2 regions of the Lysinibacillus sp. FSL M8-0337 genome follow, and region 2 is predicted to be linked to the other one. Evidence: predicted binding sites of a transcription regulator. Region 2 holds the regulator's gene; the other holds the start of a gene.

Region 1 (4,441 bases), 900 kb from region 2:
AAAAACGTAAAAGGCGGATTAGAGAACTAATAATCCAATTTTGGTAATAATCTTCTGCAGCTTGTAAAAAGGATGTAAATACGACAGGGACGGTTAACACTAGAGGTGTGCCATCCACTAATATTGCAATTCGACCTTCTAATAATTCACCGGCAATAACATCTGGGCGTTCTGTATTATAAACCATTGGAAATATGGAAAATTTCGAGTCCTGAATAAAATCCTCTAAATATCCAGTTTCTAATACGCCATCAATTTTAATTTTATCTAGGCGGTCAAGCACCTCTTGTACAATTTTGTCATTTGCTATGCCATTGATATACATAACAGCTACATCTGTTTGGGTTACCTCTCCTATGACCCGAGATTTTATCCAAAGATTAGGACTTTTTATTTTACGACGAATGAGTGCTGTGTTGGTCCGTAATGTTTCCGTAAAAGACTCTCTGGGCCCTCTAATCACAGATTCTGTTTGTGGCTCGGTGACGGCTCGATCTTTTGCGCTTTTAGTATCTGTCGCAATTGCCACGGATTGCCCTTCTATGACAATGACGGTCTCACCATTTAAAATGGACGTAAATAACGCGGTAAAATCATAAAGATCTTTCACATCACCTACCGCTAAACATTGTTTTTTCATATAGTCGTTTATGTTGTCAATTGTATTTTCCGGTTCGTTGTCAATTTCAAACAGTAGATTTTCTAGTATAAAATCCGTAATTACCGTTTTGTCGGATATGCCATCAATGTTAATAATAGCGATGGCCAAACAATCAAGTTTGTCGATAATCATTTCACGAATAATCACATCATTACTATGACCAAGTGCTTCTTTGATGGTAAAAATATTTTCTGAAAGAGAAGTGTGCAGTAAATTCGTTGCTGGATTTTGCTGTTGGGAGGTATTGTTGTTTTCTGAAACGGGCATTTATATTCCTCCTCAGAGTATAGATTGACTAGTATGAGGATGGTCAATTTTGCGAATAGCTAAACCAAACCGAGAAAACTTAAGATGGTTTAGTCTTGAAATAAAAAAACAGTATTTCCTTTCAATAGAGAAAGGAAATACTGTGTTATTTTATATAGTCATACTTTAATTCGTGAAGTTGTTCGTCTACATCAACGTGTAAGTTATAATCGTTAAAAAACCATAGATCTTTTTCGTCAATATAGTATGTTACATCGTCTACTACTGTTTGAACGCCTATCTCAATTGGTTCTTCACGTGTCATCCCTAGGGAAAAACCTTCATGAAAGGGACTTGAGCCGCCATATCTAGCGTAAAAGCGAATTGAATCACCTTTTTCGACTTCCATTTCATTTTTAAACCATTGTAAAGCTTGCGCTGTCAATGCGATATTCATGCGAGAACTCCTTTCGTTTTTAAAGCCATTTAACTTTTGGCTCCGTGCCATTTTTAATGCGCGAAATATTTGCTCGGTGTCGATAAATGATAAAGGTAAATAAAAAGGCTACTAAAATCCCTAATGCAAAATCGCCTGTCACAAAAAAATAGATTATCGAATAGATTAATGCTACAAGTGCCGCAATCATTGATGTGAGGCTGACAATTTTCGTGAGCTTTAATGTTACGATAAAAGTGATGAATAGTAAAATGAATAAAGGCCAAGAATAGCCTAGAAGGACGCCCGCTGAAGTGGCAACCGCTTTACCGCCACGGAAACTTGCAAAGATAGGGAACATATGTCCAATGACCGCAACAAGCCCTAGAATAAGTGAGTGAATTGTGACATCAGCAAATACTGGTAGTGTCACTAGTAACACGGCTGCTGTGCCTTTTAAAACATCCATAACCGTCACCACTAAACCCGCTTTTTTCCCTAATATACGGAAAGTATTGGTAGCCCCTAAATTGCCGCTACCATGCTCGCGAATATCTGTTTTGTAAAATATTTTGCCAATCCATAACCCGGAAGGTATAGAGCCGATAAGATAGGCACATAAAATAATAAGTCCGTTTAACATAGGTGGACTCCTTTCATCCAAATAATAACACTTGGTACTAATAGTTTGTAACAAGTATTTTACACTTTTTCTCTTTAATCTACAATGATATGAAGGAGATTTCATCATGAGCCTTGAATTCAATACAAAAGGAAATAGTACTTTATGATTTCAAAAGTCACAGGCTTATAATAGCTTATGTACGGTTATTCGGAACTAGTATTGTATTAATACCTAAGCGCTTTCTTAAAATATAGGTAAAATGGCAATTTTGTCAATCACACATTCCTTTGGTAGAATAGAAGTCTATCTGTAATTTCTCTTGTGAAGCTATTAAAAATCATCACTCAACAAAAAAGCCTACCACTGATGTTTTTGGTATGCTGGAGTGTTCAGTAATTAGAAGGCGTTCAATGCTCACTTTAGTGAAGATAGCGCCTCCTACAGTTGTTGTGGATTTTGTTTGGTAGTCAAGGCAGTAAGCTTATAATATTTGCTGACATTCATGACAGTAGCCTACCCTTGATTGGCCTCTAAACATAGTTCATAGAAGCAATTACGTTGTAGCGAAATTAAAAATTATATATATCTGTCACTAGCTATTGACAGGAAATGCTATTATTATTAGGATGAGAACGTAATCAGAACATGCGTTTGTTTTTTGGAGGGGAATCTTTTGGCGAATAAACAGTCACCTAGCGTCTATAATGATGACGCAATTCAAGTATTAGAAGGATTAGAAGCGGTGCGAAAGCGACCCGGCATGTATATCGGTTCCACAGATGGCAGAGGACTTCATCACCTTGTATATGAAATCGTAGATAATGCGGTGGATGAAGCACTTGCTGGCTTTGGTTCTCATATCATTGTCACAATTCATAAAGATCAAAGTTTAAGCGTTCGAGATTTTGGACGTGGAATGCCAACGGGTATGCATAAAATGGGCAAACCTACCCCTGAAATTATTTTCACAGTTTTACATGCAGGTGGTAAATTTGGACAAGGCGGCTATAAAACGAGTGGCGGCTTACACGGTGTTGGCTCGTCCGTTGTTAATGCCTTATCGACATTTTTAGAAGTGACGATTCATCGCGATGGGAAAAAATATAAACAGCGTTTTGAAAACGGCGGACATCCTGTGACGACTCTAGAAGAAATTGGTCAGACAAAGCAAACAGGAACACTTGTCCATTTCCTACCAGATGACACAATCTTCTCCGTCACTAAATTCAATTATGATACACTTGCAGAACGTTTACGTGAGTCTGCATTTTTATTAAAAGGATTAAAAATTGAGTTAATTGATCAACGCGAGGAAGGCAAAGGTGATGTTTTCTTTTACGAAAACGGCATTGAAGCTTTCGTTGCGTATTTGAATGAGGAAAAAGATGTCCTTCATCCTGTCAAATATGTAGAGGGCGAGCAAGACGATATCGAAGTTGAATTTGCCTTCCAATTCAACGATGGTTATTCAGAAACGATCTTATCGTTTGTAAATAACGTCCGTACACGTGATGGTGGTACACATGAAACCGGTGCAAAAGCTGCCTTGACACGAGTTTTCAATGAATATGCACGGAAAATAGGCTTACTAAAAGATAAAGATAAAAATCTAGAAGGGACAGATATTCGCGAAGGTTTAGCGGCAATCGTTTCTGTCCGTATTCCTGAACATTTATTACAATTTGAAGGGCAAACGAAAGGAAAGCTCGGTACAAGTGAAGCGCGTTCGGCAGTCGATAGCGTTGTCTCTGAGCAAATTTTATATGTGCTAGAAGAAAATGCGGAATTGTCTGCATCGCTTGTTCGAAAAGCGATTCGTGCTCAACAAGTACGTGAAGCGGCGCGAAAAGCACGCGAAGATGCTCGTAACGGGAAGAAAAGTAAAAAAGGAAGTACGATTCTTTCAGGAAAGCTAACACCTGCACAATCTCGTAATGCTGCGAAAAACGAATTATATTTAGTCGAAGGTGATTCTGCTGGCGGTTCAGCGAAACAAGGGCGAGATCGTACGTTTCAGGCGATTTTACCATTGCGCGGTAAAGTCATTAATACCGAAAAAGCGAAGCTCCAAGATATTATGAAAAATGAGGAAATTTCCACGATTATTCATGCTATTGGTGCTGGAGTCGGAGCGGAGTTCTCAGTAGAAGATTCAGCCTACGATAAAGTGGTCATTATGACCGATGCTGATACGGATGGCGCACATATTCAGGTGCTACTATTAACATTCTTCTATCGTTATATGCGCCCATTAATTGAGGCTGGCAAAGTATTTATTGCGTTGCCACCACTTTATAAAGTATCTAAGGGTGTAGGGAAAAAAGAGGTCATTGAATATGCTTGGACCGAAAATGATTTACAAAAAGCCATTAAAAAAGTGGGGAAAGGCTATATCCTACAACGTTATAAAGGACTTGGTGAGATGAATGCTGACCAACTATGGGATACAACGATGAACCCAGAGACACGTACG
Region 2 (4,441 bases):
TAACATCGTTACACACCTTTCAATACCTTGATGACTTCAGTATGCAAAGTATAGCATGCTTTCCCTTAAAATGCAGTTATACCAACCCTTAATCACACACCTTAGCCATAATTTACATGACTTCCAAATGTTAGTCGTGTATAACTATTAATAATGAATACTTATTGGGGGGAAATAATGTGAACATTACAACACAGCGATTACATATCCGAAAATTTGAAATACAAGATTGGCGGGCTGTTGTTAACTATATGTCCGATCAAACAGTGATGCACTATATGCCAGAAGGCGTTTTAACTGCAGAACAAGTGCAAAAATTTATTTCCGATAATCGTGACGAAGCAAAGCATTTTGCCATTGTTTTACGTGAGCAGTCACAAGTTATCGGTCATCTCGTATTCCATCCTTACTTTGGCGAGCATACATATGAAATTGGCTGGGTGTTAAATCCTGCATATTATCGTAAAGGCTATGCGTCAGAGGCAGCACAAGCCCTATTAAATTATGGCTTCACGAAAATGAAGCTTCATCGCATCATCGCCACATGTCAGCCCGAAAATATTGCATCCTATCGTGTTATGGAAAAAATCGGTATGCGTCGTGAAGGATTTTTCAAAAAATGTATACCTTATGGTGACGATTGGTGGGATGAGTACTATTACGCTATTTTGCAGGAAGAATGGCAAAGTTGAGCTCTCTACTACCCTTCAAGACTAGAATAAAAAAAGACTAGCAGTGCAAATTATTTGCCTGCTAATCTTTCTTGTGTTCTTGATAGCGCCTATGTACGGTTGCTTTACTAACTTCGAAGCCGAGACCTCTCATTGTCATTGCAATTTCTTCAAAAGTAAAGCCTCGGTTTCGCAACTTCACAATTTCTTCTATCGGTACTTCCTTGCGCTCCTGACCATTTGGATTGCCACGATTGGACAAGTTATTTTCTGGACGATAGCCATTTTCTACTGCTCGACGCATACCGCGGCGAATTTTCGCATTATGAATTTTACGCTGATACTCCTCTACAATCGCTAATATTTCAAGCAACATCGTGTCCATCTCATTTAATTGGACAGGCCCCGCATCACGCATCGAAAAAACATCTGTTTCTGTTTTTTGCAATAAATGGAGTACAGCCATTCGGGCATTCCCACGCCCTAAACGTGTTTCATCTTGTACAAATAATGCTTGAATTTCGTTTTCTTTAATAAAATCGAGCATCTCAAGTAAACCTTCGCGTTCCACATCATACCCACTATGTTTGTCCTGAAAAACCTGTATCACTTCATAGTTTTGTTCCTTTGCATAACGCAGCAATTCTTCTTGTTGTCGTTCTAATGAAGAACTTTGGGTCTCTTTTTCCGTGCTCACCCGGCAGTAAAGTACAGCCGTTCGTTTTTTATTCATCATTTTCCACTTCTCGCAATTTCAATAGAATTGGTGGGCTTCGTATTGTCACCCACTACTGGTATAACGAGCGATTTCCCTGCAACAATATTAACGCTATGTAATTCGTTCTCGGCTTTCACTAGTTTAATCCAGTCATCCGTACCCATTTTACCACGGTATTGTTCGGCTAACGACCATAAGCTATCGCCATGCTCTATATGAATTTCAGTGTACGTAATATCTCCAGGATCAGTTATAAAAAGATAACTTGCAAATAATAAAATTACGCCCAATAAAATTGAAATATGTGTATTTTTTTTAAACCAATCCATGCATCATATCCCCTTTTTTAGAATGTTTGTTCGGAATGTATGTTCTTATAATAAAGCGAACAAACGTTTTTGTCAAACACTTTTCGAACCTATGTTTGCATAAGTGTTCGCATTCTGCTATACTATCTAGTAAGAAGAATGATATGAAAAAAAGAGGTGAGCAATCATGAAAAAAGTTTCGAAAAGACAAGAAGACATACTGGCGTTTATCAAAGAAGAAGTACGCGCAAAGGGCTATCCACCATCTGTACGTGAGATTGGTGAAGCAGTTGGACTTGCATCAAGCTCAACAGTTCATGGACATTTAGCTCGTTTAGAGCAAAAAGGCTTTATTCGACGAGATCCTACTAAACCGCGTGCAATTGAAATTTTAGAGCCTGAGGATTCAATTCAAAAGCAAAGTGTTATCCATGTACCACTTGTAGGGAAGGTTACTGCTGGATCACCAATTACAGCGATTGAAAATATCGACGAATATTTCCCTTTACCGGATATTTACGGGACAAGCGAAGATCAGTTATTTATGTTAGAAATCATGGGTGAATCGATGATTGAGGCAGGAATTTTTGACGGGGACTTAGTCATCGTCAAGCAAAAAGCTACAGCCGATAACGGTGATATCGTCGTAGCCATGACCGAAGAAGATGAAGCAACTGTCAAACGCTTCTTTAAAGAAAAAAATCATTTCCGCTTACAACCAGAAAACGCTACAATGGAACCGATTATTGTAGACCAAGTTTCGATTTTAGGACAAGTTGTCGGCTTATATCGCCGTGTACATTAATGCATTCTTATACTAATTCCACGACAAAAGAGAAGCATTCACTATGCTTCTCTTTTATATAACATGCTCGCTTTAACGAAAGCTGAAAAAAGTTTTTGCGCAGCAATATCTCCTACAATTGCCTGTTCTTCTGGGTGCCACTGAACTGCCAGACAAAACGGAAATTCTTCATGGACCACTGCTTCGACTAGACCGTCACTCGATTTTGCTGCAACGACTAGCTTCTCCGCTAAGACATTTACTGCTTGATGATGAAAGGAATTAACAGCAATTTTTTCTTCTTCAATAATTGTTTTTAACAATGTATGGGGTGTTATGTGAACATAATGTGTGGCAACACCACGAGCCGCTTGTTGTGCATGTTTTAGCAGCTTACTACTATGATATTCACTATCAACATCTTGGTATAACGTTCCACCCAATGCAACATTGAGCATTTGAATACCACGACAAATTCCGAATATCGGCATTTTCCTTGTAAAGGCTGCGTTAAGTAAAGCCAGCTCCACCTTATCTCTTTCTGGGTGTATCTGTCCTAGCTTTGGCAAAGGTTCAGCACCAAATTCAAATGGATGAACATCGTGCCCACCCGATAAAAGTAAACCATCCGTTAACGATAGAATTTGTGCCGCATCTTCCTCTACCCCCAGCGGAATAATAAGTGGGATGCCACCAGCTTCAATAATGCTATTGCTATAGGCTACATTTAATCTCGATGATAAATCGTCTTCCGCAAACGCCGTTATACCTATAATTGGTTTCATCTATCTATCTCCTTCCTTACCATAATCCTACATACCACTGTACTATGACATTTCCATAGAAATAAACTATAACCGCCGCTAGTGCGATGGAAGGGCCAAATGGAATCGGCGTTTTTCTACCTTGCTGCCGCACTTGAAGCACAATTATACCGACAACCATTCCAATGAAGGCTGCTATAAATAATGTCAATAGTGTGTTGATTGTCCCTAATACAAGGCCAAGTAAAAAGAATAATTTTATGTCGCCGCCACCTATCCCGCCACGCGACACAACTGCGATACTATATAATATGCCAAAGCCAAAGACAGCACCTACAATACTATCCCACCACGGCGTTAAAGGTGCTAGCATACGCCCAATCACTAATAATGGCAAAAAGCACAAGAGCACTTTATCCGGCATAAGCATATAGGCAATATCCGATACAACAACAATCACCAATAATGAAATTAATAATAAAGCTACGATAAATTCTTCACTAAATCCAAATTGCCAATACGAAAAGGTAAATAATATCCCTGTTAACAGCTCCATTAGCGGATAAATCCATGAAATTTTTTGCCCGCAGCTACGACATTTGCCTCTTAAAACTATATAGGACAATACCGGTATTAAATCTTTAGGCGTCAATTGCCTCTGACAGGTCGTACAGTGTGATGGTGGTTGGATTAGCGACTCCTTCATCGGCACACGTAAGCCTACCACATTAAAAAAAGAACCAAATACAAGCCCAAATACGAATACAAGTATTGTATAAGCCATTTCCATTTTTATTACCTCCTAAACTAACATAGCGCTTATTGTCCATTATCAAAAGGTTGTGACCTCGACGGTCGCGGAAATAGTAAACTCTACATTTTTCTGGTGTTTCTGACTCGTGTTTGAATTCAATACAAGTGAACTGTAATGATAAAATTCTACAGCTTCTATCCATGTTCCTGTCACCTTCATATAGAAATGGCACGTCTTTGGGGCACTTTTTTATGGACAAAAATTTTCACGGTAAAATAAAAGACCATTTACTAGTCACACTAGTAAACAGTCTTTATTTTTATTTCCTCAACAATCGGCCAGACAGTAGCATGCCGATGCCACCGATTGAGATGAAAAGTATTGCACGTATTAATAAATCGAGTGCGGATAAGTCAAAGAAAATTAGTTTTATAAAGGCGAT

What was found. Region 2 encodes LexA, which represses DNA repair genes until DNA is damaged. Its sites were predicted from a motif close to CGAACATATGTTCG; they were not measured.
Region 1: the regulator LexA is predicted to act here: its motif matches at 2,609-2,622, upstream of parE (DNA topoisomerase IV subunit B).

What each region holds. Positions count from the first base shown of each region.
Region 1 covers NZ_CP151996.1:2,161,601-2,166,041, forward strand. Annotated here, with positions in the region: gene MKY08_RS10255 (spore germination protein) at 1-928, opposite strand, end outside; gene MKY08_RS10260 (HesB/YadR/YfhF family protein) at 1,074-1,364, opposite strand; gene plsY (glycerol-3-phosphate 1-O-acyltransferase PlsY) at 1,384-1,986, opposite strand; gene parE (DNA topoisomerase IV subunit B) at 2,642-4,441, shown strand, end outside.
Region 2 covers NZ_CP151996.1:1,258,045-1,262,485, reverse strand. Annotated here, with positions in the region: gene MKY08_RS05680 (DUF896 domain-containing protein) at 1-6, opposite strand, end outside; gene MKY08_RS05675 (GNAT family N-acetyltransferase) at 180-692, shown strand; gene MKY08_RS05670 (recombinase family protein) at 754-1,404, opposite strand; gene MKY08_RS05665 (LysM peptidoglycan-binding domain-containing protein) at 1,404-1,718, opposite strand; gene lexA (transcriptional repressor LexA) at 1,885-2,502, shown strand; gene MKY08_RS05655 (gamma-glutamyl-gamma-aminobutyrate hydrolase family protein) at 2,544-3,266, opposite strand; gene MKY08_RS05650 (A24 family peptidase) at 3,283-4,035, opposite strand; gene MKY08_RS05645 (DUF2339 domain-containing protein) at 4,319-4,441, opposite strand, start outside.